One region of the Sporosarcina sp. P37 genome, then DNA from elsewhere that is predicted to be linked to it. Evidence: predicted binding sites of a transcription regulator. Region 1 holds the regulator's gene; each other region holds the start of a gene.
What was found. The regulator LexA, encoded in region 1, represses DNA repair genes until DNA is damaged. The targets are predictions, from matches to a motif close to CGAACATATGTTCG.

Region 2: SporoP37_RS01585 (YolD-like family protein) is a predicted target of LexA. The motif match lies at 1,341-1,354, and genes of this name have one in related genera.
Region 3: SporoP37_RS12995 (YhjD family protein) is a predicted target of LexA. The motif match lies at 2,167-2,180, and genes of this name have one in related genera.
Region 4: SporoP37_RS00650 (malate synthase) is a predicted target of LexA. The motif match lies at 4,063-4,076, and genes of this name have one in related genera.

What each region holds. Positions count from the first base shown of each region.
Region 1 is NZ_CP015349.1:3,007,906-3,015,373, reverse strand. It holds gene tkt (transketolase) at 1-232, opposite strand, end outside; gene SporoP37_RS15010 (DUF896 domain-containing protein) at 340-576, opposite strand; gene SporoP37_RS15005 (YneB family resolvase-like protein) at 644-1,297, opposite strand; gene yneA (cell division suppressor protein YneA) at 1,294-1,620, opposite strand; gene lexA (transcriptional repressor LexA) at 1,816-2,436, shown strand; gene SporoP37_RS14990 (methionine gamma-lyase family protein) at 2,485-3,744, opposite strand; gene hfq (RNA chaperone Hfq) at 3,840-4,064, opposite strand; gene miaA (tRNA (adenosine(37)-N6)-dimethylallyltransferase MiaA) at 4,090-5,037, opposite strand; gene SporoP37_RS14975 (alpha/beta hydrolase) at 5,021-5,947, opposite strand; gene SporoP37_RS14970 (glycerol-3-phosphate dehydrogenase/oxidase) at 5,944-7,468, opposite strand, start outside.
Region 2 is NZ_CP015349.1:288,418-295,885, reverse strand. It holds gene SporoP37_RS01590 (methyl-accepting chemotaxis protein) at 1-1,265, shown strand, start outside; gene SporoP37_RS01585 (YolD-like family protein) at 1,373-1,723, shown strand; gene SporoP37_RS01580 (nucleotide excision repair endonuclease) at 1,756-2,133, opposite strand; gene SporoP37_RS01575 (DUF3298 and DUF4163 domain-containing protein) at 2,253-2,870, shown strand; gene SporoP37_RS01570 (proline dehydrogenase family protein) at 2,960-3,970, shown strand; gene SporoP37_RS01565 (GNAT family N-acetyltransferase) at 4,440-4,910, shown strand; gene SporoP37_RS17195 (hypothetical protein) at 5,142-5,303, shown strand; gene SporoP37_RS01560 (hypothetical protein) at 5,535-5,972, shown strand; gene SporoP37_RS01555 (DUF1646 family protein) at 6,004-7,020, opposite strand; gene SporoP37_RS01550 (hypothetical protein) at 7,122-7,388, shown strand.
Region 3 is NZ_CP015349.1:2,586,171-2,593,638, forward strand. It holds gene SporoP37_RS12980 (sensor histidine kinase) at 1-691, shown strand, start outside; gene SporoP37_RS12985 (response regulator) at 720-1,400, shown strand; gene SporoP37_RS12990 (nuclear transport factor 2 family protein) at 1,462-2,028, shown strand; gene SporoP37_RS12995 (YhjD family protein) at 2,200-2,577, shown strand; gene SporoP37_RS13000 (competence protein ComK) at 2,540-3,076, opposite strand; gene SporoP37_RS13005 (amidohydrolase) at 3,351-4,514, opposite strand; gene SporoP37_RS13010 (antibiotic biosynthesis monooxygenase family protein) at 4,662-5,171, opposite strand; gene hemE (uroporphyrinogen decarboxylase) at 5,466-6,509, shown strand; gene hemH (ferrochelatase) at 6,533-7,468, shown strand.
Region 4 is NZ_CP015349.1:90,887-98,354, reverse strand. It holds gene SporoP37_RS00675 (ATP-binding protein) at 1-677, shown strand, start outside; gene SporoP37_RS00670 (peptide-methionine (S)-S-oxide reductase) at 758-1,228, opposite strand; gene SporoP37_RS00665 (DUF7010 family protein) at 1,398-1,946, opposite strand; gene SporoP37_RS00660 (hypothetical protein) at 2,326-2,583, shown strand; partial or broken gene SporoP37_RS00655 (catalase) at 2,758-3,024, shown strand; gene SporoP37_RS00650 (malate synthase) at 3,079-3,915, opposite strand; gene SporoP37_RS00645 (metallophosphoesterase) at 4,454-5,299, opposite strand; gene SporoP37_RS00640 (hypothetical protein) at 5,388-5,744, opposite strand; gene SporoP37_RS00635 (hypothetical protein) at 5,986-6,798, shown strand; gene SporoP37_RS00630 (cold-shock protein) at 7,009-7,209, opposite strand.

The sequences.
Region 1 (7,468 bases):
GCAGCAAACTGTAAAGCAGCATGGAGCCATGTCCTGCTGAAAGCACAAAACGGTCACGATTGAACCATTGTGGGTTTGATGGATTATGGTGAAGATGCTGTGTCCATAATGTGTAAGCCATCGGTGCTGCGCCCATCGGTAATCCCGGGTGACCTGAATTTGCTTTTTCAATTGCGTCGATTGATAATGTCCGGATTGTCGTTATTGCCAGTTGATCGATTTTTTCGGTCATGCTGTACATCCTTTCCATCCTGCTCATATGAGTGTTTTATGGTACATATTCCTTCTCTAGTGTAGTCAATTCCCGAGATAATTACAATGTTATTCCGTTGCCTGCAGTCAATTCAGGGGTTTTTTGTTTGCTTTTGCTTCTTTGACTTTTTCAGGCGTGACATCATTACCTTCCGCATCGATTACTTTGACGGATTCGATTGTTTCACGCATTCCCGAACGGAACGTTTCGAGGTACTCTTTGCGTAATTGTGTCTGTTCTTTTGCTTCTTCAATCGATAAACCTGTTGTCTTCTTTTTATTTGCAAGCTCATTAATACGTTTCATTTTCTTTTCTGGCAGCATGTTATAAACCTCCACATATTTATTGTTCAACTAAAATGTAAACAACCTGGAGGAAAAGTGCAAACGATTAGTGTTCCTGCGCTATAAACTCTCTATATCTTCTATGAACTGTTGCCTTGCTGACTGTGTGGCCCAGTCCATTCAGCACATTGGCAATCTCTTCATAGGTGAGGCCTTTACTGCGCAGCGAGACAATCTCTTCCATGGGCAGCTCAAGTCTTTCACGCCCTGGGCCCTGATCGATATTATACAAGTTTTCAGATGGATTATAGCCTCTTTCAACAGCCCGCTTCATCCCTCTGCGTATTTTTGCATTATGTAGTTTCCGCTGATATTCTTCCACTATTGCAAGAATCTCCAGCAGCATGGTATCCATTTCGTTAAGTTCTATCGTCCCGTTGGAATGATTCGTAATTACTGCAGTATCACTCTTGGCAATAACATGCAAAATAGCCACCCGCGCATTCCCCCGTCCCAAACGTGTTTCATCTTGAATGAATACGGCATCTACAGCTCCGCTCTGAATATGATCCAGCATGGCAAGAAGCCCTTCGCGGTCCATATCATATCCGCTTTGACGGTCTGTATAAATCCCTTCACATGTGTAGGACAATTCTGCAGCCAATTTCTCAAGTTCTTCCTGCTGACGAACAATCGACTGCTCTTGTGTTTCTTTTTCTGTACTCACACGGCAATAGATTACGCAATTCTTTTCCTTCATCTTTCTCCCACTCCCATTTCAGCTACACGCATATCTGACTGTTTATTTATTTTAACAGGGACACGCAGTAATTCACCTGAAATGATCTGATCACTCTGTAATTCATTCAATGAGCGCACCTGTTTAATCCAATGTGCTGCAGGTATATCTTCTGAATAATTGGAAGCCAGCCCCCACAATGTATCTCCTTCATTAATAACTATTTCCATGTATTGGTCATCTTCTGCCAGTTTATCAAATTGCACCCATGCAAATGTTACACATACTGCCAGCAGTACCGCAAAATAATAATTGTTTTTAATAAATTCTTTCATAATCTCCATGATAACTCCTCCTAAAATATACGATTTAAGAATGCATGTTCGGAATACTTGTTCTTAATTATAAGAGAACATACGATTCCATGTCAAGTAAAATTAGAACCTTTGTTTGATTAGTAATCGAACACATGTTATACTATATTCAAAATAATGGTTCAGTATTCCATTGCTCGTAATCTTGCAGAAGAGGTGAATATGTTGAAAAAAATATCGAAGAGACAAGAAGAAATACTCGCTTTCATCAAAGATGAAGTCCGTTTAAAAGGATATCCCCCTTCCGTGCGCGAAATCGGAGAAGCTGTGGGACTTGCGTCAAGTTCAACCGTTCATGGGCATTTGTCGCGATTGGAAACCAAAGGATTCATCCGCCGGGACCCGACAAAACCCCGTGCTATCGAGATTTTAGATCCAGATGGTCTGGATGAGATGAAAAGCGGAGTTATGCACGTGCCGCTCATCGGTAAAGTTACAGCCGGCAATCCGATTACAACAGTTGAAAATATTGAAGAATACTTTCCATTGCCGGATACGTTCGGTTCTTCAGAAGATGAAATTTTCATGCTGGAGATTGTCGGAGACAGTATGATTGAAGCAGGAATCCTTAACGGTGACCGCGTAATCGTCAGACAGACGCATTCAGCAACCAACGGAGAAATTGTAGTGGCGATGACAGAAGAAGATGAAGCGACAGTGAAACGTTTCTTTAAAGAAAAAGATTATTTCCGTCTGCAGCCTGAAAACTCTTCCATGGAGCCGATCATCGTAGATCAGGTATCCATCCTTGGAAAAGTGGTCGGCGTCTACCGGATGATCCATTAAAAAAAGTGTATCGAGAACCGAAAACAGGTTCTTGATACACTTTTTTATTTATACTAGCTTTTTTTCCAGTAATTGTTCCATGGAATTCAGCACCGCTGATTTCACATGCTCATAAGTCAGTCCGCCCTGAATATAAGCCGTGTAGGGCGGTCTGATTGGACCGTCAGCAGTCAGTTCAATGCTCGATCCTTGTATGAATGTACCCGCCGCCATGATGACGTCGTCAGTATAGCCCGGCATATAAGAAGGCTCCGGCGCATACTGGGCATTGATCGGGGAATTTTGCTGGATCATCTGACAGAACGTTATCATTTGTTCTGCCGTGGAAAAATTCACTGATTGAATTAAATCCGTGCGCTGCTCACTATAATGAGGTGTTGTGTCCATCCCAAACATACCGAAAAATGCTGATGTGAACAATGCGCCTTTAACTGCCTGGCTCACTACATGAGGCGCCAGGAAGAATCCTTGATACATCTCCAGTAACGTATCCAGCGATGCTCCTGCTTCTGCGCCTAAACCGGGAGATGTCATCCGGTATGCACATTTTTCCACCAGTTCTTTTTTTCCTGCTATATAACCGCCAGTTCTCGCCAGACCGCCTCCGGGATTTTTAATCAGTGACCCCGCCATCAAGTCTGCTCCCACTTCTGCAGGCTCTTTCATCTCGACGAATTCTCCATAGCAGTTGTCCACGAAAATTACAACATCTTCCTTGATCTTGCGCACTTCCTGAATGATGGCTTCAATTTCATGGATACGGAATGAAGGATTGCTCGAATACCCTTTTGAGCGTTGAATAGCAACCATTTTCGTTTTAGACGAAATGACTTCTTTTGCTTTTTTATAATCGACTGAACCGTCTTCATTCAAATCGATATGCCGGTAGGATATTTGATAGTCTTCGAGCGAGCCGGTATCTTTCCCGTTGCCGGAAATGATAGACTCCAGTGTGTCATAAGGCTTGCCTGTAACATAAAGCAGCTCATCGCCCGGGCGCAAAATCCCGAACAAGCTGATCGTAATTGCATGGGTGCCTGAAATAATTTGGTTTCTTACAAGACAGTCTTCCGCTCCAAACACATCGGAATACACTTGTTCTAATACATCGCGGCCGCTGTCATCGTAACCATAGCCTGTAGAGCCCGATAAGTGGAAATCACTTACCTGATTCTGCTTAAATGCCTGAAGAACTTTTCGCTGGTTATAAAAAGCAATTTCTTCGACTGTTTTCACATACGGCGCAATCAGCTGTTCCGCTTCCTTCGATTTCGCCAGTAAGTCTTCATTAATTGGTGCAATTTGCATTATGTAGTACCTCATTTCATTTTCTCATCTTCTATTTTAGCAGATGCGCAACATTTGCCAAATGAAAGACAACAAAAAAACAGGCGGATGCCTGTTTATTGTTCATCTTTTAAGATAACTGGTTTTGAAGGAGCATAAGTTGAGATCGCATGTTTATAGATCAGCTGCTGTTTGCCTTCTGATTCCAGCAGGACCGTATAATTGTCATATGACTTGATCAGACCTTTCAACTGAAAACCATTGAGTAAAAAGATTGTTACAAATGTGTTGTTCTTGCGTAATGAATTTAAAAAAGTATCTTGCATATTTCCTTGTGCCATTCAATTGCCTCCTTGTCTCTGTCCTTTATTTATTCCATACTTCTTTCTGAAAATCCTTTATTATTTCCAATGTTTTCTGATAAATTTCTTCACCTGACTGATCAGCTTCCACCCACCGCACAGGCAATTTATTGCGGAAGTATGTCAGCTGGCGCTTGGCGTAATTACGTGTGTTCTTTTTCACGGCTTCAATTGCCTGCTCTTTTGTCAGCAGCCCGTCAAAGTAAGATATCAATTCTTTATAGCCGATAGCCTGTACAGACTGCGTCTTTCGAATCCCTCTGTCCCAAAGGCTTTTCACTTCGTCAAACAGACCCATTTTGACCATTTCATCGACACGCTGACCGATTCGTTCATAAAGTATATCTCTCGGAAGGTCGAGTCCAATGATCAGATAATGATACATTGGCATATTTCCTTGCTGCTGCTCATGATCCTGCTTTGTTTGTCCGGTCACTTCCAAAATTTCAAGCGCCCGCACTAACCGGCGATGGTTATTCGGATGGATTTTTTCCGCACTTTTTGGATCCAGCTCCGAAAGTCTTGCATGTAATTGCTCAGCACCTGCTTGTTCCAGCTCTTCTTCCAGCCGCGCCCGCACTGCAGGATCAGCCGCTTGTTCGGTGAATCGGTAATCAAATAATACGGATTGCACATACATGCCGCTGCCTCCTACGATAATAGGCAATTTTCCGCGTGATTGAATATCTTTAATCCACTGTCTGACTGCCTGCTGATACTCCGCCACAGAAAAGGATTCTGTCGGCTCTTTCACATCAAAAAAGTGATGCGGGATACCCCGCATCTCAGAAGGGTGAATCTTGGCTGTGCCGATATCAAGTTCTTTATATACTTGCATGGCATCGCCGTTGATAATTTCCCCATTCAACGAAGCGGCAAGTGCTGTGCTCAGTGCTGTTTTGCCTGAAGCAGTTGGTCCTACAACCGCCAGTACATCAATTGGTGCGTTCATTTCGTTTCATCCACTCCACAATAGTCGTATAGACTTGCTGATAATTGATTTCCTGAAGCATCTCATGTCTTCCGCCCTCATACAACTGAACAGTAACCTGCTGCTGGCTGGCTTTATTCAGCTGTTTCGCCACTTTCCAAACACCTTTCGCTTTATCCCCCACCGGATCATCTGTGCCTGACAGCAGTAAGATTGGCAAATCATCCGGGATATTACGTAAAAACTCTGGCGCTTCAAGCGAATTCATTCCTTCAAGAAGTACGCGAAACAGTTGTGCAGTCGGTACAAAACCGCATGCTTCATCTCGTTCATAATCCGCAACGCTTTCTGCATCGCGCGACAGCCAGGCAAATGATGTTTCACCCGGGAATAGCTTGGAGTAATTGCCGAATATCAATTCATTTAAAAACTCATCCGGCTGCCGGTCATCAAGCTTTCCTTCTCTGTAAGCCGCCAGTGCAATCGCCGCATGTGCTATGAACTCAGAATTACTGCCTGTGCCAGATAATATCACTGAATGGAGTGTGGAACCGTACAGTTGGATATAACGCCTGGCCACGAACGATCCCATACTATGTCCAAGCATTACCGCCGGCAGTTCTGCATACTCCAGTTGATAGGATTGGTTCACTTCAAACGCATCATCGACCAGCTGGTCAAAAGTGGCTGATTCTCCTAAATAACCATACGTGTGACCGTTTCCGGCAGCGGTCTTGCCATGCCCTCTTTGGTCATGCATCGTTACGGCATATCCTTCTGATAGCAAGTACTTGGCAAAGCGCGTATAACGCCCGCTATGCTCAGCTAATCCATGAATGATATGTACGCGGGCTTTTGGCTTTTGATCAGGCGCATAACATCTGCTGTAGATCTTTGTGCCGTCACGCATCTCTATCCACCGTTCTGTCATGAAACTGCACGCCCTTTCGCTTCAGCAACCGCATTCATCAAATCGTTTTCATGAACGGCCTTTTCATTGTCCGTGTAATCCAGTAATGCTGCCATATATTCAGTGACCTGTTTCGCCAATGATTCTACTGTATCGATTTGGAAATATAGATCCCCTTTGCGCCGAATAAAGAAATCACTTGGAGAGGTAACCATTTCATAATGAATACCGTATAAAATTTCTGCACGCAAACTGATTGGCAATGGATTCTCTTCTGTCGATATCGAATGTGCAAACTGGAAGACACGTTCACTGTTTCTTCCATAAAAAGATGCAATACGCGCACCTTGCTGGGGTGTTAAGCCGAATTGAGGCGCTCGTACAGCCTGCACATTTATAAATTCTTCCAGTGCGGCATCATCTGCAAAATCACTTCCTGAAACCGGTATATTTTTCGTCTGACATTGTTTAATAGAAGGCTTTTTTAATCGTTTAGTAATTCGGTCAACGACAACTTCCGCCATCTGACGGTAGCCCGTCAATTTTCCTCCGGCAATCGTCAGCAGTCCCGGCACAGTTTCCCATATCTCATCTTTCCTCGAGATTTCAGATGCATCTTTGCCTTCCTGTGCAATTAACGGCCGGATGCCCGCCCATGTGGATTCCACTTGATGACGCTGCAAGCGGACGCTCGGGAATATTTCATTTACTGCGTTGATAATATAGTGAATATCATCTTCCGTTGCGACGGGATGCTGTTTGTCTTCTGAATAGAAAGTATCTGTCGTACCAACGTACGTTTTATTATCACGGGGAATTGCAAACAGCATCCGGCCGTCTGAGTTATCAAAGTATACTGCCTGCCGCAGCGGAAAAACAGACTGATCCGTTACAATATGGACCCCTTTCGTAATATGCAGCTGCTTGTCCTGCTTACTGATAACTTTCTTCTGTAAATCATCCACCCACGGACCGGAAGCATTCACTACCATCGATGCCGCCACAGAGAACCGTTCGCTTGACAGCTGATCGCTCAGCACTGCTCCGACGATGCGCTCGTTTTCAAAGTTAAACTGTTCACATTTCATGTAATTTACACATAGTGCACCTTTTTCAGCCGCTTTCTTCAAAACTTCAATGGTCAGGCGAGCGTCATCTGTCTGATATTCCACATAATATCCGCCGCCTTTCAGCTGCTTTTTTTTCAAAAGCGGTTCAAGTGCAGACGTTTCTTCTTTCGTCAGCATTTCGCGGCGTTCATTATGCTTTACACCTGCGAGTAAATCGTAGACAAGAAGCCCGGCGGATGTAGAATATTTGCCGTACGTTCCTTTTTTGTAGATGGGCAACAGCATCGGTCTGGACTTCGTTATATTACGTGAATTGCGGAAGACAATTTCACGTTCTTTCCCTGTTTCTGCTACAATTTTCACTTCCAGCTGCTTTAAATAACGCAAACCGCCATGTACAAGTTTCGTTGAACGGCTCGAAGTCCCAGCTGCAAAGTCTTGCATATCTACCAGAGCAACTGAAAACCCTCTT
Region 2 (7,468 bases), 550 kb from region 1:
TGTCCGGTTACGCTCCAATCCATGAAGACCAGGATGCCAGTAAAGAAATCATCGCCGTAAGTGTCATTGATTTTGACGCAACAATCGTCAAAGACCGCACATGGGACGTTGTGCGTGACGGAATTTTGATCAGTATTATTCCTATGTTGCTTGCATCTGTCGGAACAGGATTTCTCATTCGCCGTAAAACGAAGCCGATTTCAAGCTTGATTGAACAGGCGAAGAAAATTGCGGACGGTGATTTGGCTGTACAGACGACAGAAGTTACTTCACAGGATGAAGTGGGTGATCTGGCTCGTACATTGAACCAGATGACAGTGAATTTGCAGGAGATGATCGCTACGATGAATACGACATCGCAGCATTTATCCGAAAATGCCGGCGAAACATCTGCTTCACTTTCAGAAATGCGGGAAGCGGTTTCCATGGTAGCGAATAATATCGAGGAAGTCGCAACAGCTGTCACAGACGGTACGACAACTGCGGAACATGCGGCAGGCATTTTATCGGGTCTTGCAGGCGGACTTCGCAATACGAAAGAAAACGCCGATTCTATGCTGGTCAATTCCAATGAAACGATGAAAATTGCATTGGAAGGCGCTAAACGCGCGGATGAAATCAGCCGCGATATGGAATTAATCCGAACGGGTTCACAAGAAGTGGGTGATACCATTCAAAATCTTGTCGAGTCCACTACGAAAATTCAGAACATCACCGGTTCCATCGCAGGTATTGCGGCACAGACAAACTTGCTGGCACTCAATGCTTCCATCGAAGCAGCACGTGCAGGAGAACATGGTAAAGGATTTGCGGTCGTTGCGGAAGAAGTGCGTAACCTTGCAGAACAGTCAAATCAAGAAGTTCTGGAAGTGGAGAAACTGGTGCAGGATATATCCGAACGCATCCAGCAAGTCATTACGTCCACAACAGAAAATACGAAACACATCACGAAAGGTACAGAAACCGTTCAGCTTACTTCTCAGTCATTAAGCAATATTTCTATTGCGGTTGGAGAGACTGTCAAGGAAATTAAGAACATCTCCAACTTGATGACATCTGAAGCAAATAAATCAACAGAAGCTGTTCAGCTGATTGAGCATTTGACACATGCTGTGCAGAATATCGAAGACATGACGAATAATATCGCCGCTGCCGCTGAGCAAACGACAGCGAGCATTGAAGAAATCTCCGATCGTTCAGTTCAGACCAATCAAATGGCGCATAAACTGGAGCAATACGTCGGTTCATTCAAATTACCAAAGTAAACAGTTGGCCATCGCTATAGAAGCGATGGCTTTTTTTACCATTGATTTACGAACCTGTGTTCTTTATAATAAAAACGTACATATGTTTGCTGAAAGGGGAATACGATATGGAAAGGAATCGCGACAGAGGGAAAATTAAATGGACATCGCTGATGTTACCAGAACATCTTGAGCGGCTTCGTGACTGGCAAAGGGAGGACGAGTATATAGCTCGTGCCGACTTGACGGACTGGGAGCTGCAGATGATACAGGAGACGCTCGACACGGCTTGCAAGAGACGCTGTGAGACATGGATGAAGACATGGCACGACGGGGAAGTACGCTTCCATCAAGGGGTAATTGAAGCGCTTGACCTGCAGACATGGACCATCGTCCTGCGTGATCCGTTCGGCACGGAAAAGATTCATGCGGCAGATGTAATTGATGTGCAGCTGGCAAAAGAAGCGGATGGTTCTTAAAAAAATAAAAGCCGTCTGCGGAGGCAGACAGCTCAGTCCCTGAAAAATGCTTTTTCTACGTTGTACTTTGCACGCTGTGTGTTGATCACATACGTTTCGTAGATTTCGCGTTCCATTGGATCATCGATGATAACAGCGGAAATTTTCGCCACTTCTTCACGGTGATTGCGCAGTGGAGACACTTGGTCATCAAAATGCTTTTTCAGACGCGGACGCAATTTTCTTGCTTTCCCTACGAATAACAATTCATCGCTATGGTTGAAGAACAGCAAAAGACCGCCTTTATCACGAGGGATCTCATGAAAATCGATGAAGCCGTAAATTGGCTTGATCGGCGCTTCTTCCGATGTAATTTCTTGCTTTCTGCGAACGATTGTTACGTCAGGTTCCGGCAGTGTAATACTAATCATTTTACTTCACATCCTCATATCATTAAGTGTTTATCCTATCATACGGCAGGAAAAAAAGCGAGAAACTTTCTGTCTGTCTGCTGCATATAGTAGACAAAAGTCTCAGAAAGGATGAAACAATGAAAAATCCCGCCGTTATCCAGACGCACCACGTATCGAACAGCAAACCAAAAATAGATATTTATTATCCGGTCATTACCTGGCTGGAAAATAAGAAAGTTCAGAAACAGCTGAATGAGGAACTGTTCAAAGAAATGAATAAATTGCTGGTGGAGGAAAATTATTATGAACCAGGTCTCGTGGAATTATTCGCGTCGTATGAGATCAAAAATAATCAGCGGGACATTTTAAGCATCAATCTTATCGTTTATTCATTTACGGGCGGAGCGCATGGCATGACTGTCGTCAAATCACTGACGTTTGACACGCGCACCGGCAGAAAATATAGCTTGCAGGACATGTTTAAACCTGGCAGTCCATATGTACAGCGTATTTCAGAATATATACGGCGCCATATCCAGCAATGGAAGACGCCCGTGCTTGAGCCATTCACTAAAATTCGGCCTGATCAGGACTTCTATATTGCAGATACTTCACTCGTCGTCTATTTTCAATTATACGAAATTGCTCCTTATGTTGAAGGCTTCCCTTATTTCCCGATGCCGCTATTGAATTTGGAGGAATTGATTAAACCGAACAGCCCAGCAGACCGCATGCTGCCTTTCACGGGAAGTTAAGGATAAACAAATCACGAAATGTATAGGCTTACAAGACGAAATAGTGTTATAATTTCGATATACGAATTATACAAATGAGGTGGAAACTTATGCTGAGGAATTTCTTCATCGGGCTATCGGAAAATCAATTGCTGAATCAAGCTGCCCAAAAATACGGCTTTCAATTAGGAGCCCAGCAAGTTGTGGCAGGTACCAACATCGAGGAAATGATTGACAGTGTCAAAGAGCTCAATCAGGCAGGCATCTCCTGTACGATTGATAATTTGGGGGAATTTGTCTACGAAAAAAGCGAGGCCATTCAAGCGAAAGAAGAAATTCTGGCAGTAGTGGACGCGATTCGTGAACATCAGGCGGACGCACACCTTTCCATCAAACCTTCGCAGCTTGGTCTCGATATTGATTATGAATTTTGTAAGCAGCAAGTTGAAGAGATTGTCAACTATGCGAGTAAAGACAATATTTTTGTCAATATGGATATGGAGAACCATACACGGCTTGAACCGACATTCCGACTGTTGGACGAACTGAAGGAACAGGGCTGCACCAACGTCGGAACGGTCATTCAGGCGTATTTTCACCGCGCGATGGACTATACGAAAAAATACGGCGACACGCGGATCCGATTAGTAAAGGGTGCGTATAAAGAGTCACCGGATGTGGCATATCAGGACAAACAGGATATCGACGAAAACTATATCAAAATCATTGAAGAGCATCTGCTCCACGGGGCGTTCACTTCTATCGCGACACATGATCACCGCATCATCGAACATGTGAAGGGTTTTGTGGAGAAGCACGATATTCCGCGTGAGCAGTTCGAGTTCCAAATGCTGTACGGCTTCCGCAAAGATTTGCAGCTGCAGCTTGCGAAAGAAGGCTATCGCTTCTGTACATACGTGCCGTTTGGAGAGGACTGGTACGGGTATTTTATGCGAAGGCTGGCAGAGCGTCCGCAGAATATGAATCTGATGGTGAAGCAAGTGTTTACTAAGCGGACCAATACAGTGCTCGGACTCGTTGCTGGTGCTTTTGTGCTCGGACGTTTGAGCAAGCGCGGAAATGGAGATAAAAAAGACGGCGGCTGGGTCAGATACCGCTGAATTTGCTAGATAAACAAAGGGTTACATTGACCGGCGTACCAGGTCCGCTGCGCCGCCATGGGAACGCAGCGGGCTGACGGCAGGTCAAGCTCCATTTAGTCAGATCGGCGGCCATACTGATTCATCAGAAGTCGCCCTTACTTTTCACAATCTGCTACACTGCCATTCCAGCAGTGTTTTTTTGTACTTGCTTTACATAAAAGATGGGAAATAGTAGTGTTATATATAGTAGAAGAAATTTTCACATTATATTTCCTGCATCACGCGCACTGTATCTTCTAAAGTGCGGAATACAGTGCGCGTGATGCGGAGGATAGCGTGAAATCCGTGATATGTAAATAATAGGAAATCTATGAAATTGAGCCAGACAAGCAGTATCAGATGATTGAGCTGTTTAAAAACAGGAATATCGCGATAGATACTACTGTGTTTTCTTTAGCAGATCAAATAAATTGAAATGAGGACTGTCATGAATATTACTGCAGCGAAAATTACCGACGCACCTGTCATCCATGACGTGATGATCCGGGCATTCCGTCAATACGAACATGCAGTGCCCCCAACAAGTGCATTGAAAGAAACCGTAGAGAGCATAACGGCAGCGATGGAAGGCGGGGAACAGGCACTGATTGGCTATATCGATGAGGAGCCGGTTGCAATGATCCGTTTCCGCCTGGAGGAGGATAGCCTTTATTTTTTCAGATTCTCTGTTGTTCCTGAAAAGCAAGGACAAGGAATCGCTAAAAAGATTTTGCAGTTTATAGAGGACTACGCGAAGCAGCAGGAGAAGAAGATATTAACATGCAAAGTCCGGGCAGATGTGGCGAAGAATATCAGCTTGTACCAATCGGTCGGTTTCCATGCCTACGACCAAGCCGTGTTACATAGGGCAGACGGTACATCGATGGCCGTAGTTTTGATGAAGAAATCGCTTACCTGAGCCATGATGTGCAGTTCAAGCAGGAAAACGAAAAGAAATACCGAATTTTGCACTGAGAACGATTAGTGTTCGTCTGCTGTCATACGTAACCGGTGCCGGCAGTCAGTTCTTGAAGCAACGCTAAGTCCAAAGACATTCAAGAATTAGGTATCGCCGGTGCATTGCTGTTGCCGTCTGATCTGCTTCCAAAAGCGGAACAGTCTGGCTGAATTATGAAAGGAGGAGTCACTGATGCACAATACGAATATGTTTTTTTCACTGATGCCTGTTTTGAGTCTGGTGATTTACCTGATACCTCTGATATTCATTGTCTGGTTTGCAATCAGTTTTCTTGCTGTACAAAAGCGGAGGAATGAAATATTGCAAACGATTGCGGACAGGTTGAATAAGTGAAGAAATTCAGAATTTTATTTGAATGAAGGAGAGTCATATTGAGTAAAAATAAAACTGCACTTATCAGCTCAGCTGTTCTTCTGATTATCTGCATGTATTTATTTTTCCCTTATCCTATGTACATTTTACATTGATCGAAGATAAGAAAGAACGGATTTTTTGATAATAAAACTGACAGCGGAACACATTCAGCGAAGGGGTATTGAATGAAATAGGTAAGGAGAGGATTTCATGCTTCGGAAACTATTTTATATTACGTTTTTGGCAATTATTCTGGCGGGATGTCAAACAGCTGGTAAAAGCAGCACATCCAATACACCCGCAGAAGCCCTTAAAGAACTTCATGCAGAAGAAGGTTACGCAGATGTAGAGAAAATATACCGTACATTGGAAGTCGACAATGACCGTGTCATTACCGTATACAAAGGCGTTATGGACAACACGGAAGAAATCTTCATTGCGAATGTGAAGCGAACAAACGAGGATGCCTGGGAAGTAACGGATGCGATCGGAATTGGCATGCCATCTGAAGATGTGATTGGCGAGAGCACTTCCACCGCGGCGTTTGAAGCAGGATTTACCAAGAGGAATAATGCATCCAGTCCAAACACAAAGCTCGTACAAATTCAGGATAAAAAATTTAAGGTGTGGGTGAAAGTAATCGAGTAAATGTTAAGACCGCTGCCGCAGCGGTCTTTTTTCATTGTCTGCCTACTAAAATCACAAAATACACCGCCATCGCAAGTAAACCGAGCGGCACACCGACACGCGCCCATTCACCGCTTCGGATATTGAGCTTGCCTGCCGCGATGATATTCGGGATATTCCCGGGAATTAGCATCCCGCCGCTGATCAGCAATCCAAGCAGCAGCGCTTGAATGGTGGGCTCATCCATCGAGGGACTGATTTCCGCCGCGGCAAGCGTCGCATTGTCCAGTACAGCTGAGATCATATTAATCCAGTACAATGTCAGCGGATGGAGATCGAGCAAATACAGGCTAATCAGCGGTTCGAACCCTGCACCGAGAAGTGTCAAGGCGAAGACAAAGACATAGACTTTCACGCCGCGCACGAAGATGCTTATGTACGATTCTGCCGCTTGTCCGGATGAACGCGGAAGCGAGCGGCTGCGCGGACGAATGAGGAAAATAGCGAGAAGGCCGAACACGAAAACACCCGCGGCGATATCAGAGCCCAGTAAATTCATCAGATAATAAAAGTCTTCACCGAGTTTATTCGTCGCAATCGTAGAAAGCGGCTCTCCGATTGGCGTCAGCACAGCTCCCATCCCGATTGCGTAACACGCCAATACGACAAAACGAATTTCTGATTGCCGGTCCATCTGCAGAACGGAAACAATCGCAACAAGCACAAGTGCCGCAATAATTGCAGTGATGATGCTGGAGATCAATCCGAGAACTATAATAATCAGCGCAAGAAACAGACGGAACGGAATGATGCGGCTTCCCGACAGCACTGCTTTTTCAAATGGCATGCGCAGCCAGCGAAATATAATTCCTGCGCCGACAACTGCAAGTGTAATGTGCAAAGGGTCATGCAATGCCTGCAACCACAGCTCTGAATTCAGCAGACCGCTGACAAATGCCGCAGCACACCCCATAACAAATAAAAATATCTCCAGATTACGTTCGATGCGCGGCACCGTAAACGGCAGCAATAACACCAACCCTAAAATAATGAGCAGTCCAGTAACCATACGACACTCCTTTCGGTAATGTTTCTTCTACACTGTATGCAAAGGGCCGATTCATCTTGCATATAGTGTGAATAGAATAGAAAAAAGAGGAGGGACACGCAGTGGATGTAACGGATATTGTACTGATCCCAGTAATTATTGGGTTAATTGAGGTGCTGAAAGTTTATGGACTGCCTAAAAAGCTGATGCCGATCTTTGCGCTGCTATTCGGTATCGGAGGCGGAATCTTCTATTTGTTTCCGCACGACTGGAAGTCCGGGGTGCTCAGCGGAATCATTATGGGGCTGTCGGCCAGCGGGTTGTATTCGGGCGGAAAAACGATTGTCAAAAAACCTCCATGTGATGAGAAGGATGATGAAGCGCAGTGAGTGCTGCAGGGTCCCCCTTTCTGCTTCAGAGCGGGGGTATTTGTGTAAAGGAGAATCGTATGTATTCCGCGCGTTGCTGA
Region 3 (7,468 bases), 420 kb from region 1:
AAAAGATGTGAGCACGGCACTTGAAACCGCCCGCCACAAACAGGATTTTGCGGTCCAGATCATCCAGGCGCAGGAAGAAGAACGGAAACGGCTGTCACGCGATATTCATGACGGACCAGCCCAGATGCTGGCGAATGTTCTGATGCGTTCTGGCCTGATTGAGAAAACGTTTGTCCAGCATGGTCCGGATGAAGCGATGAGGGAACTGGCCTATCTGAAAGAAATGGTCAGAGGAGCATTGTCTGAAGTGCGGCGAATCATTTATGATCTGCGTCCTATGGCATTGGATGACTTGGGGCTTGTTCCGACGTTACGCAAATATTTATCGACTATTAGTGAATATGAGGCGCCGCTGATCATCCACTTCCAAAGCAACGGAGCAGAAAAAAGATTTGCTTCTAATTTTGAAGTAGGGGTTTTCCGGCTCATACAGGAATCAGTGAATAACAGCATCAAGCATGCGAAAACTGATGAAATTTGGGTCAAAATCGAATGGTTGCGCGAAACCGTCAATATTTTAATAAAAGATCAAGGTCTTGGCTTTGACACAAAAGAAGTAAAAGAAAAATCATTTGGTTTAATTGGAATGCAAGAACGAGTGGAATTATTGAAAGGGAAAATGAAGGTATCCTCTAAAATTGGGGAAGGCACTTCTGTTCTTTTTCAGATTCCATTAGATGATGAAATGTAAGTAAGGTAATTACTGGGAGGAATAGCATATGGAGTCGACAAAAATTTTGATAGTAGATGATCACCAATTGTTCCGCGAAGGAGTTAAACGAATTTTGGATTTTGAAGAATCGTTTAATGTAGTAGCTGAAGGAGACGACGGATCAGAGGTGCTTGAGTTATACAGAGAGTACCAGCCGGACGTTGTACTGATGGATATTAACATGCCGCGTATGAACGGTGTGGACGCAACAGAGGAACTCGTAAAAGAATTCCCGGATGCACGCGTTATTATGCTTTCCATTCACGACGATGAGTCCTATGTGACACACGCCCTGAAGACAGGTGCCCTCGGCTATATGCTAAAAGAAATGGATGCGGATGCAATTGTACAAGCCATTAAAGTAGTGGCGAATGGCGGCTCTTATTTGCACCCGAAAATCACGCATAATTTAGTTTCTGAATTCCGCCGTTTGAGCGAGAGAGAACATAAAGGTTCTTTCCAGCAGAACGATATTCGCCGCCCGCTTCATTTGCTGACAAAGCGTGAATGTGAGGTTCTGCAATTGCTGACAGACGGTCAAAGCAACAGAACAATTGGTGAAACGCTATTCATCTCAGAAAAGACCGTTAAAAACCACGTTTCCAGCATACTGCAAAAAATGAATGTAAATGACCGTACGCAAGCAGTTGTCACAGCTATCAAAAATGGCTGGGTAGAAGTAAAATAATGAAATAACATGAAAAAGATCTTTGTGCGCTGAAGGTCTTTTTCTCTACGCGGAGGGACTTATGAAGAAAAAATTAGCAGCGGCATCCATTACACTGGCCCTTGTTTTGGGAGCATGCGGTAACTCGGATGACAAGAACACAAATGCTCCTGTAAACGAGGAACCGGCACCAGGCAGCGGCGCGATCGACCACGGAGTAGATGACAAGAAGGTCGGATTCAGTATGTCCGGTGACAAAGTAGAAGAAGCTGCGGATGTGCCTGAACAAGAAAAAGCCGATATTCTCGCCGCTTTTGATAACTACATCGAAACGCTGAACCAACAGGATATCGATGGGTATCTCGCTACACTTTCTACGGAAGGCTATGATCTTGAAGAAGAGCGTCAGGCGACCGAGGAAATGCTTGCGAATACAGCGATGAAGCGTGAAACGGATAATGAAACGATCGTAAAATACACGGGAGAAAGCGCCCAAGTATTCTCGACGCTGAAAACCACGTTTACGGATAAAGAGTCGGGCGTGGAAAATACACCTGAAGGCCGCCAAGTAACTGTCTTTAATAAGGAAGACGGCGAGTGGAAAGTGTTCTCCATCCACTTTATCGGGGACGAGCCGGGCAACCAGTAATACCGCAGAAAATATAATAAAATTGCAGTTACGTTACTGCATAAGACTTCCGGCAAAACAGCCGGAAGTTTTTTTATGCAAAAAAAGCCATACTGTATGTACTTGCTTTTTCAAACAGAAGTAATTATAATTAGTACAAGAACAAATGTTCTATAAGGGAGGACGATGAGTATGCCTTTGATTCCAGCGGAGGCATTGCCGTATCTAGAGAACTATATTTATTTGCCCATGCTGCTGACAATATTGGAGCGGGATCGGCAATTAGTAGATCAAGTTCCCTTCAAGCTGAAGAGTCCGTATATCAACTTGATCGACGAAACGATGAATACAGTGTCTGCGGATCTGCAGGCAACTGCTCTGTATTTGCGGCGGCACCAAATGAAAGTCATCCGCCGCTCGACAGATGACCTGTTTACGGAATATCTGTTTATCCACGAAGGCTATGAAGACTTGCGCCGCTATTTAAACGTCCGTCTGCGTAACCGGTCGGAAGAACTGCTGAATCAATACATCAGGAAATTGGAGAATCAGAACTTTTCGGCTCCATAATCATATAATAGGAGCTGCGCAATTCTTCCTGTGCATGTTCAAAACGCTGAGACAAAATATGCGACAGCGCCATTTGCCGGTAGACAGTCGCAAGTGACGTATCAAGCGGCATCTGTGTATCGTTCTTCAGCATAACAATTACTCCGTCTTCATGTTGAACCGCATCTTTTACTGCGTGATAAGCCACCCATGAATTTTTATGTAACGTAGGGGACAGTAAAGGGAAGAACAATAACGGCCGATCATTCGAATGAGTGAGCATAATGGGCGGTTTGGGACGGTTTTTCAAATCACTTTTTGAACTGTTGATAATCGATTCGAAATTGGAACGGTAATGTGCGCATGAATCTCTCATAATTTCTAATGGTGTTTTCTCAACAATGAACGTCCGGTCGCTTTCTACTACTTTCGTATAGTACGGATTGGAATGTTGTCCGTGAAGTAATGCAAAAGTATGAAAAGTCACAATGTAAGACGACAGGTAATGTGGATTGGACATGGCGTTCCCTCCCTGTTAATAGGACAATATACGTATTAATTATAATATAGAAAAAACGAAAATCAACAATAATTTTAGAAAACAGTAAATGTTCTGTCACCTGTGGGATATTATAAAAACGCCCGAGGTAAAGGCAGTAAAAATTATTGATTACGGCAGATGCGGTAACTTGCGAACAGCCTTTATCCATTTCGGCCGGAAAAGGTGTGAACACAAGAAAAGACTGAAGATGAAATCCGTTCGGGATTCATCTCCAGTCTGTGTGCACTATTCGTCAGTTCTGGTATTCAAGTGCGGCCGCGCCCAGTGTTTTGGCAGCTGCCAGCATAGCCTGTTCATCTATGTCGAACCGCGGGTGATGGTGCGGAAAAGCATCTTTCGGCCGCGCGCCAGTGAAGAAAAATGTGCCCGGCACTTTTTCCAGGTAGTAAGCAAAGTCCTCTCCGCCCATTTGCGGCTGCATTTGGACTGCGCCTTTTAATTCCGGAATGGATTCCGCCACCTGTTTCAGGAAGTCCGTTTCTTTCTCATGGTTGACCACTGCAGGATAACCGCGGAAATATTCTGCCGTGATTTCGCAGTCATGTGCGATAGCTGTGCCTTTTACTACGCGCTGTATTTCCTGTTCCATCAGATTGCGGACATCATTCGTGAAGGAACGCACGGTTCCGGTCAATACGGCCTGATCAGCAATGACGTTATAGGCATTTTCTGAAACGAATGAACCGACTGAAAGAACGGCTGAATCAATAGGGTTTACACGTCTTGAAACGAGCTGCTGCAGATTGATGACCAGTTGCGAGCCGATGACAATCGCATCTTTTGTCTGATGCGGAGAAGCACCGTGTCCGCCTGCACCTTGAATCGTAATCTTAAAGCGGTCAGCTGCCGCCATGATCGGTCCGTCGGCATAATAAATGACTCCCGGTTCAAAAAGGGACCAGAGATGCGTGCCAAAAATGACATCTACACCTTCCAGGCAGCCATCTTCAATCATTGCGATTGCGCCGCCCGGGGCTGATTCTTCCGCATGCTGATGAATAAATACATATTCGCCGGCCAGCTCATCACGCATTTCATTCATTGCTTTTGCGAGCTGCAGCAGTGTGGCGGTATGGCCGTCATGACCGCATGCATGCATAACACCCGGAACTGTAGAAGCGTAAGGCGCGTCTTTTTGATCCTGAATGGGCAGCGCATCAAAATCTGCGCGCAATGCAACGGTTTTACCTGGCTTCTTGCCCTTTATCTTTGCCGTGATGCCATTGCCGCCCACGCCTGTACGCACTTCCATTCCCAATTGTTTATAGAAATCAGCTATATAAGCAGCCGTCTTTTCTTCTTTAAATGAAACTTCGGGATTCATATGCAGGTAGCGTCGAATCTCTACCATATCACCATAGGATTGCTCTAATTTCTTAAATAACTGCTCTCTCATTTATTCGTCCCCTTTCAAAAAAACAACTAGGTCAAATTTAGTATAACAAGCGAATGATAGCGCGGCAAACTCTGTAATGAGAAATTTCAGACGGCAAAAGTTTTTTACACAGATGAATGCAGAAAAAAAGAGGCTGACGCAAAAACGTCAAACCTCATCTACAGGTGTCTTATAATGGGCGGTGTACGGTGCACTTGAGAAGATATGCTGTGTCGCGCCGCCGGCATCTTTGAAATTCATCGTATTGGACAGCTTATTGCCGGGGGAGTTGTGCCATACTTCATACAATCGCTTGTCTGTCCACTCCGTCAGTAATGTATACGTATCAGAGCCGATTGGACGTAATAAGCGATATGCGATGAAGCCAGGCATATTCTGCAATTTCTCACCCAACTCTTTATACTGGTGCTCGAAAATCGGTTTTCCTTCATCTGTAACAGCAACATTATCCATTGCGAAAAATCCTGGTTCGGTCAGATTGCCGAAAGATCCGGCCACTTCATATTTCCTCGGCGTCTGAAATATGCTTGCACCATTTGTTTCATGGAGCAGCAGCGTGTGGCCGCTGCCGTTCATTAAGAAAATCGATTCACTTTTGTGCTTCTCCTTAATCTTTTCCATAAATTCAAAAGTTCCTGTCGTCATATAAATATTCATTCAAAGTTCCTCCTTTGACTGGCTGCAATCGTCTTTGCATAACAGTATAGCTCTTTTTCAGTGTATGATTCTACACTTAGTAATTCCCCTAAATATCCTCTGTCAAACACGCGTATGGCGCGGGAAATCATAATGATTGTCGAAACGATGGCAGAAGCATGACCGCAGAGAGCACAAAATTATGACAAAGGCGCAATTCACTATACATTGACCTGCCAACGGTTTATTATGAGAAACGTATATGAGCACCGCGAAAAGAATGTTATATAAAATTGGAAAGAGGGATCGCTGAATATGTCAACATTTAATGATACGTTATTGCGTGCTGCGAGAGGCGAGAAGATTGAACACACACCAGTGTGGTTCATGCGTCAAGCAGGACGTTCACAGCCGGAATACCGAAAGATCAAAGAAAAATACTCCTTGGAAGAAATTACGCATCAGCCGGAATTGTGTGCATATGTAACTAAACTGCCTGTTGATCAATATGACGTCGATGCAGCTATTCTATATAAAGATATCGTCACACCGCTAGTGGGAATCGGTGTAGATGTAAAAATAAAATCAGGCGTAGGCCCTGTTATTTCAAACCCTATCCGTTCTGCACAAGATATCGAAAAGCTTGGAGAGTTTTCAGCAGAAGAGCAAATTCCTTACGTAGTAGATACGATAAAAATCCTTACGCAAGAGCAATTGAATGTACCGCTGATCGGATTTGCGGGAGCGCCGTTTACACTTGCGAGCTATATGATTGAAGGGGGCCCTTCAAAGAGTTATAACCTGACGAAATCCTTCATGGTGTCAGAACCGCAAGCATGGTTCACACTGATGGACAAGCTGGCGGATATGACTATTTCCTATATCACAGCTCAAGTGAATGCGGGAGCAAAAGCCGTGCAGATATTTGATTCGTGGGTTGGGGCACTTAACGTGTCAGACTACAGAATCTTCATCAAACCGACGATGACACGTATTTTCTCAGAATTGCGCAAGTTAAATGTTCCATTGATTACATTCGGAGTAGGTGCAAGCCACTTGGCGAATGAATGGCATGATCTGCCGGTTGACGTAGTAGGACTGGATTGGCGTTTGTCCGTAAAAGAAGCAGGCGAACGCGGCCTGACAAAACCATTGCAGGGGAACTTGGATCCGTCCATGCTGCTCGCTGACTGGTCTGTCATCGAAGAGCGTGCAAAGCTGATTGTTGAACAAGGGGTGGAACACGGCAGCCATATCTTCAACTTGGGCCACGGTGTATTCCCTGAAGTACAACCTGCAACATTGAAGCGTTTGACAGCATTTGTTCATGAATACAGTGCTGAATTACGTTCGAAATAAAATCAAATCACGAGGTGAACATGATGACGAAAAAGAAAATGGGCTTACTCGTTATGGCGTATGGGACACCGAACTCCTATGACGATTTAATACCGTACTACACGCATATCCGCAGAGGCCGTCCGCCGGCTCCAGAACAAGTGGAAGATCTTCGCAGCCGCTATGAGGCAATCGGAGGGATTTCACCGCTGGCACGGATTACGGATGATCAGGCGAACGCACTTGGCGCACGTCTGAATGAAGTACAGGATGAAATTGAATTCAAGGTATATGTCGGATTGAAACATATCGCACCTTTCGTGGAAGATGCAGTACAGCAAATGGACGACGACGGCATTGAAGAAGCGGTTTCCATCGTATTGGCACCGCACTTCTCTACGTTCTCTGTTAAATCATACAACGGCCGGGCGAAAGAGGAAGCAGACAAGCACGGCATCCGTCTGACTTCTGTGGAAAGCTGGTACAAGCAGCCGAAGTTTATCGAGTACTGGGCAAACCAGCTGCGTCAAACGTACGGCGCCATGGATGAAGCAGAACGTGAGAATTCATGTTTGATCGTATCTGCCCACTCATTACCGGAAAAGATCTTGGCGAATGGAGACCCATACGCTGATCAGCTGAAAGAAACAGCTGAAATGATCACAGAAGCAGCCGGCGTTAAAACATACGCACTTGGCTGGCAAAGTGAAGGGCAGACGCCAGATCCTTGGCTCGGTCCTGACGTTCAAGATCTGACACGTGATCTGTATGAAACTAAAGGCTATACGTCATTCGTTTATACACCAGTCGGTTTCGTAAGCGACCATTTGGAAGTGCTGTACGATAATGACTATGAATGTAAAGTCGTATGTGATGATATCGGCGCAGCATATCACAGACCTGCCATGCCGAACACAGATCCTTTATTCGTTGATGCAATGGCAGATGCAGTGATGGAGCAATTACAGCAGTCGAAATGA
Region 4 (7,468 bases), 350 kb from region 1:
TTCGTTCAATTGATGAATTTTTCCGGGATGGCGGAGCATTTTTCAAAGAGTACGGCTTGCCGTATAAGCGCGGTATCCTGCTGTATGGCTCGCCCGGTAATGGCAAGACGACGCTCGTCCGTTCCATTACAGGCACAACTGATGCACCTGTTGTATACTGGCAAATCACAGAATTTACCGGCAGCCATTCGGTGCAAGAAGTATTTAACACGGTGGAACGCCTTGCCCCTGCCATTCTTGTTATCGAAGACATGGATTCCATGCCTGAACATATGAGAAGCACATTTCTCAATATCCTGGACGGCGTACATGTCCGTGACGGCTTATTTATCATTGGAACGACTAATTACCCCGAACGCATCGATCCGGCCCTGATCAATCGCGCAGGTCGTTTTGACAGCACATATGAAATCAAGTCCCCGACGGAAGAAGTACGGAAGCAATATATGGAAAAACTGGACCGCAAACAGATTCTGTCAGCTGAACAAATTACAGATATTGCCCGGGAAACAAAAGGGCTTTCCGTTTCACAGCTGAATGAGCTGTATATGTCAATTGCACTCACCTATCACTATGAAGCGGTGATTCAATACAAAGATCGTATCCGCCAGCTGCAAAAACAGCATAGACAAACCACAAGGAACGACTGGGAAACGGATTCGCCAATCGGTTATTAAAACACAGAAAAGAGGCCGCACCGTAAAAAGGCAGCCTCTTTTCCAATGTATTAAATGTATACACAGATTCATTGGACCATTCACTTATACTTGGTCAGAATGTCTTCCGGAATATGACAATAATCATCCGGACACTTGTCTAACCTGTTCTGATGCTCTTCTGCACTTCTCACATAATTTGTTAAAGGAAGTACTTCCACCATAATTTTGTCATAGTCATTTCTGCTGCGCAAAAAGACTTTCGCCTCTTGGAGATGTTCGGGCTTTTCACTATAAATCCCGGTTCTGTATTTTACTCCGACATCCTGTCCCTGTTTATTCAAACTGTACGGATCAATGATTTCAAATAAATACTCCATTAAATCTGTTATCGTCATGACGGATGGATCAAATTCCGTTTTTACGCACTCAGCGTATCCATCATACTCCCCTTCAAGTGTATGACCCGTTCCGTTCGCTCTTCCCGCTTCTGTAACTTGGACTCCGGGCAACGTTTTGATAAAAGCCTGTACTCCCCATAAACACCCTCCGGCAACATATACCTCTTCCATATCTCCTGTCCTCCCATCTGCAAAGCAAATTTATTTGTTCCAATCAGTTTGAAGCGCGGGCACAAAGATCAGCAATACACTATATTTCACAGATTGTTTATAGAAAACCGCATTGCCTGATTCCATCCTGTACTGCTGTCTGAGTGCGCAAAGGACAAGACACTGTAAATCACATTCTTTTCTTTGCCGCCCTGAAATCCAGATAAAGAGAAATGACTAACATCAATAATAACACTGTCATGAAGAAAGGCAGCAGCCATAAATGATCCGGAGCTGCATACAGCCCCAAAAACATCATACTCATCGCAATAATGGGTGCCGCGTAATAATAAGGTTTGGCATTATAAAACCAGCCATACGGGAAAAAGTGAGCGCCGGTTATGACAGCAAATATCATAATTGCATCGTACGGGCTTTTTATCATAGCCCAAAACAGAATCGGGAAGTAGATAATCTGCGCCAAGTTTAAAAATAGCCCCAAAACCCCTAACTCGTGATCATCAAATTTCCAATCAGCATTCAGTAATTTGGACAGAGCCAAAGACAGCGGAAACATCAAACCTGTCGAAAACATCATAAATATGTTTTTCTGGCTCATTTCAATCGGCTGCAAAAATATAACGGTAATGATTGACCAGATGACAACGGCAGACAATAAGAACGCGATCCCATTCTTTCCTCTTATCGAAATATCATTTCTGGCTTCAAACAAATTCAAAGAACACCACCACTTTCCCATATATTTCCCACAACACGAAAGACCAGAGTAATAAACTTCCGGGAGCTGCTCTTTTAACATGTAATAGAAACATTGTAATAGAGTATATCATGACAGTTACAATTTATTTACCATACTGCTGGATGAATCTGCTCTGCAGCCTCCTTGCAATTTATGTTCACTATATTTCTTTATTTTAGTTTACGGGTGTTTTTTCTATCCTATTAAAACGATTTCATGCAAATATAAACAAGTATTCAGCGCAGCTGCATTATAAATCAGTATCTATATCCAGGGTGCCAGCTTTTACCGCTTACATGATTTTGTTGCATGTCACATATAAATGGAACACTCAATAACTGACAGAGGTTGTGAAATAATGGATAACATTCAGACAGATAAAAATTTTGAATCAGCAGAAATTTATGCAGCTAAACTGGAGTTTTTGGGCAGTGTGCTGTCCATAGCAGGTGAATCTCTTCAAATAGCGGCCGCAATTACACTGCAGGAATTGGAAAATGAAAAGAAGAACAAACGAAAAGCGCAAAAACAATCCGAACGAACAATTCAATTCGAACTAATACAGAAACAAATTGATGACTTAACTAAAAGGGTGGAAAAGTTAGAGCGGAAATAGGTGTCAAGTCCATTTTACTGTGTAAAAGTGCAGGTGCATTCACCTTATTAGACGATCTTCATAATTATGCAGCTGCTCTTCACTTCTTGACTCCATCGTATTTTCCATTTCTCTGTTTGTGCTATTTTACAGAAACTCCACATACAGTATGGATGAGCTAATCCCATAATAAATGGAGAAAAAACGTTCGTAAAGTTTCATTGCAAACCTGTACTTGGAGTACATTCACTCGTTTGGGATGAGGAACAGAAAATCGCTGGGAAGGATGCAGACTTTCAGCGCAGGGATTTGTGGGAATGAATCGAAAATGGCTATTTTGCTAAATATGAATTTGGCTTACAGTTGATTGCGGAAGAAGATGAGTTCATGATTGACTTTGATATTTTTGACGCGCCAAAACTATGGCCCGAAGAGATTGTCTCTTTGAAAATCATCGATAAAAAGAGCGCCACTCTGCGGGAGAGTGGTGCTCTTTTTCTTATCTACGCATAAAGTTTATTGTATAGCACCGCTTGCTTCAGGAATATTGTCTACATCCAAAGCATTCAGTTTGCAGAAGTATTCCAGAAAATCTTCTGCTTCCTTGACCTCATCTTCATCCGTTCGTAATGCTATGATATCTTTTAGCATCTGAGCAGTCCATACATTGTCAAAGTAACGGAATTTGCCTGAATTCCATGAAGTTCGATGAGGGTAGTTTTTATTTACGTAATACTTCCAGAAGAGCATTTTCTCAGCTTCCTGTTCTGTTAGCTGAATTCTGAAATCTTCATGATATGGCACTAGCCCATCATCGCCTATCGTGCCGGTAAATATGTCATTTACCATGAAGAGACCGACGATCCGTCTTTCTGTTTCCTCTTGATCTGAATTTCGCACAGTCAGAACACCTGCACTGTTCGGACGCAAACGGGTTACCGGGTTTGGCCGTCCTTTATTTTTTCCGCTTTGAATACTGCCGGTCGATATTTGCCAGTCGTTAAACAGGTTAGATTGCTCCTCTTCATCCAGCCAAAAAACAATTTGTGAGCTTACATGAATTTTGTTGTTCTTAAGTATATCTCTTCGCTGCTGTTCAAGTAACCGGATCTTTTTTTCTTCTTTGCGCTTCTTTTCAAGCACCGCTTCTTCCGCTCTCTTTTTTAAGAAAACTTCCTCTAAAGATTTAGCGATCGTTTGATCATTTAGTGTAATGAAATTGTCGAAAGCATCAGGATAAACGAACTTTTTAAGAACGTTATTAAAATCTACGACAATCACCGAGTCCTCGTGTTCGACAATACTTCCTTCACCAAACACGTTGTGTGTTATTCCTTCATTAATTAAATTCATCAGACATCTCCCTTTACATAAATTCGTTAACTGCTCTGAAAATGAAAAAACGCACTCCATTCCTTGCTGGAATAAGTTGCGCGGAACTGCTGATTGCACCCTTAATTATTATTGTATATTGATTATACCATATAATCTGAAATTTTTCAAATTTATGATTGACATTGAGCATTTGTTTATCGTACAATATAGGATTTTCGATTTCTATATGTGTGTATGACACTCGTGATTTATTGAGATAATCAAGCCATTTCTGGAAATCAAAATCTATTAGGCTAAAATTTCATCAGACACTGTATGGGAGCTTAACTGGCAGATGAAATATTTTCAACCAGCCTTATCCTTCACCGGAATTTCGTTCATATGAAAGTTTTCATTTTCCAGCGTAATGAAGCAGTAAAAAAATCGACGCTGCCGTCAGCGCCGATTTGAGTCTTTATACATTACTCCTTACTGCTTACAGTAAATAATGAAATCATCTTACTATCCAACTGTCTTTGCCTTCAGCGAGATCAGCAGATTGGATGACTATATGTGCTTACTCGTCCGCAGCCTCCAATGTTACTGCGACAATCTCAGGACGATTGAATACTCTCAACGGTATAATGCTGTTGCCGAGTCCCCTTCCAACCATCATCACTGTATGATTCAGCACATATTCACCGGCAGTATAAACGGGCAGCACTCCTTGATTTGGCGCAATCAGACCGCCGACAAAAGGAAGTCTGATTTGTCCCCCATGTGCATGACCGGAAAATACTAGATCAAAATCAGACTCCGCGTAAAGCGGCAGCAGCTCGGGACGATGTGCTAACAAAATTGTAAAAGTATCTGTTGTCATTTCTTCTGCCAGTGTTTTTATATCTTCCATGGCTATTTCCCGTTCCGATACACCATTGACACCGTGCGCCGGGTCATCAATACCCGCAATATGGATGTTATCATCCCCCATTGCCAGCGCAGACTGCTCATTACGTAAAACATGCACGCCAATAGTATTCAATGAACGTTCCAATGAATTGAATGTCCCAGACCACCATTCGTGATTTCCTGTCACATAGTATACAGGAGCAACTTTCGTCAGCTCTTTCATTAACAGCAGCCCTGCTTCATCCCCCGTCCTGTTGGAATCGATGAGATCACCGGTATAAACTATGATGTCCGGATCAAACATTGTGACTTTCCGGACTATTCTTTGCTGATTCTTCCCAAAGCTTTTATTGTGAAGATCGGTCAAATGGATAATCTTGAACTGATCAAAACTGGCAGGCAGGTTTGCAGAACGGATCTCTGTCTTGCTCATGGTAAGTGAATTATTTTGAAACCAGAAAAAATAGCTGATTGTTATAATCCCAAGCACACTATAGAGAAGTCTTTTCTTCATTTCCATATCAATTCCTATCCGGAAGCTGTAATAGATTGTTTCTGTAAACCCTTATACATAAAATCCTTTGTTTGCTTTTGGCAAACGTTTATTGGAAGCGGTTCTTCAAAGATTCGACGGACAGGTTAATTGCAGTTAAACGGCGCTCATTTAATGTTTTTTGAGAACTGCCATCCTTTGCCTTAACTAGTTGTTTTTCAATAGACGGAACAATGCCCTGCAAAGTTTTTATAGAAGTTAACATGATTTCATCGTCACAAATAAACTCCTCCGCGTTCCAATCGCACCTAAGGCTTTCTAACCCGGTTTTCACAGCGTCCCTTCTCATTTTTACAAGAGCCGTATTTGATCCCTTTTCTGTCATGCTTTCATACGCAGTTGAAAGCTTATGCAAAGTCGACTCTAACGATCTGATGTACAAATCTTGGAATTCTTGGCTTATCACCTTCTTATGCCACCTTTCTTCTTTATGCTGATTAATAATTTTTCAAATCCTTCAGCTGCTATTAGCATATTTATTCAATTTGATAGTGCATAGAATTCCGGGTAGTAAACTATATAAAATTTAGAGATTTCATGAGGTAAAAGAATGTTTGTCTAACACATCACTAGGTGTTCATACAAACAGGTCTTTCGCATTTGAATATGATAGGTTCTATTGAAAATTATAATAGGAGTGATTCCTTGTGGGTGAAAAACGGAAATCAAAAAAAGGAAATAAGTGCAAATGCTGTTGTAAATGCTGCCGTGAATGTCATAAACCTCAACCTCCAGAAATAGATGATGATCCTATTTCTTTACCAATAACACCAGAACAAGGTCCGACTGATACAGCTGGCCAACTTTTTTCATTTGTTGCTGTTCAAGCTTATTATTTACCTGGTGCCGAAACAACCAGAAACGGGAACGATCGTTTTGGAGAAGATATGACGAATGTGTCTCAGATTTGGGGGTTTCCTATCATAGCAATTCCTGGCGGGCCTGTACAACTTACAGATACAGATCTAGGCGCCGATTTTTCACTGCCATCAAACTTGGGTAATTTGAACTCCGACAATCCCAGCTTCAGAAGATTACAGCAAATCCATGCAGATAGATTTCCAAACACCACAAAAATAATTGCAGTATGGTATGCACCGTTTTCAGAACAAACATCAGGAATAGCTGGTAGAGCTTTTAGTAATATAGATTTAACTAATCAAAATACAGCTTCCCGATTATTTAATCATATTGTAATCTGTAATTTCCCAAATGACTCATTTAATACTTCGCTCTTAAAACATGAACTCGGACATATCTTCTTTGGTACAGCAACTATAGAAACGCCCGGATCAGATAGACTTATTCCCGTGAATAATAATTGTGATCCTTCCTCCCCAAACTGTTCTAATACTCATAGTGCTCAGGCGGGGAATCTAATGGAACCAACACCAGGCAATAAAACCTCTTTAACTCTTGAGCAACGTCAAAAAGCAGGTTCTACTTTTTTAACTCTATAAGAGATGTCTCTTGCAGATTGTTGGATTTTACTGAGTTGCTTTGAACTTCTCATTAAATCAGTTCCAAAAGAATATTAATATTCCTTATCTCTGCGGCTCGCTGAGTCTTAGGGTCCGTCCCAATTTAATCATGCGAGAATTACCAAAGGATATAACATAAATTACGATAAAAAAAAGACCCTAGATGCAGGGTCTTTTTTAAAGCCGTTATTAAGCTTTTTGAACGTTTGCAGCTTGTAGGCCGCGCTGTCCTTCTTCAATTTCAAATGTTACGCTTTGACCTTCGTCTAAAGATTTGAAACCTTCACTTTGAATAGCTGAGAAGTGTACGAATACGTCCTCTCCTGCTTCACGTTCGATAAATCCAAAACCTTTTTCTGCGTTGAACCACTTAACTGTACCTTGTTCCATTATTATTGCCTCCTAGTACGGATATCCGTACAATATGTTACTATTTTTGCTCAAATACCTTAGACGAAAAACAAAACCTCTTCTTTAGCTGAACAGAACAAAAATAACTCTTCCTTAGTATAACAGACCTGTGATGAAATAGATAGTGGATTAATTGACTAATACTGTGGATGCAGCTATTTAATTCCGTCATTACTTAAAAACTCATTATCATACAGCGTTTATCCGTACTTGCCGCACTGAAAAAAGCACAAAAATT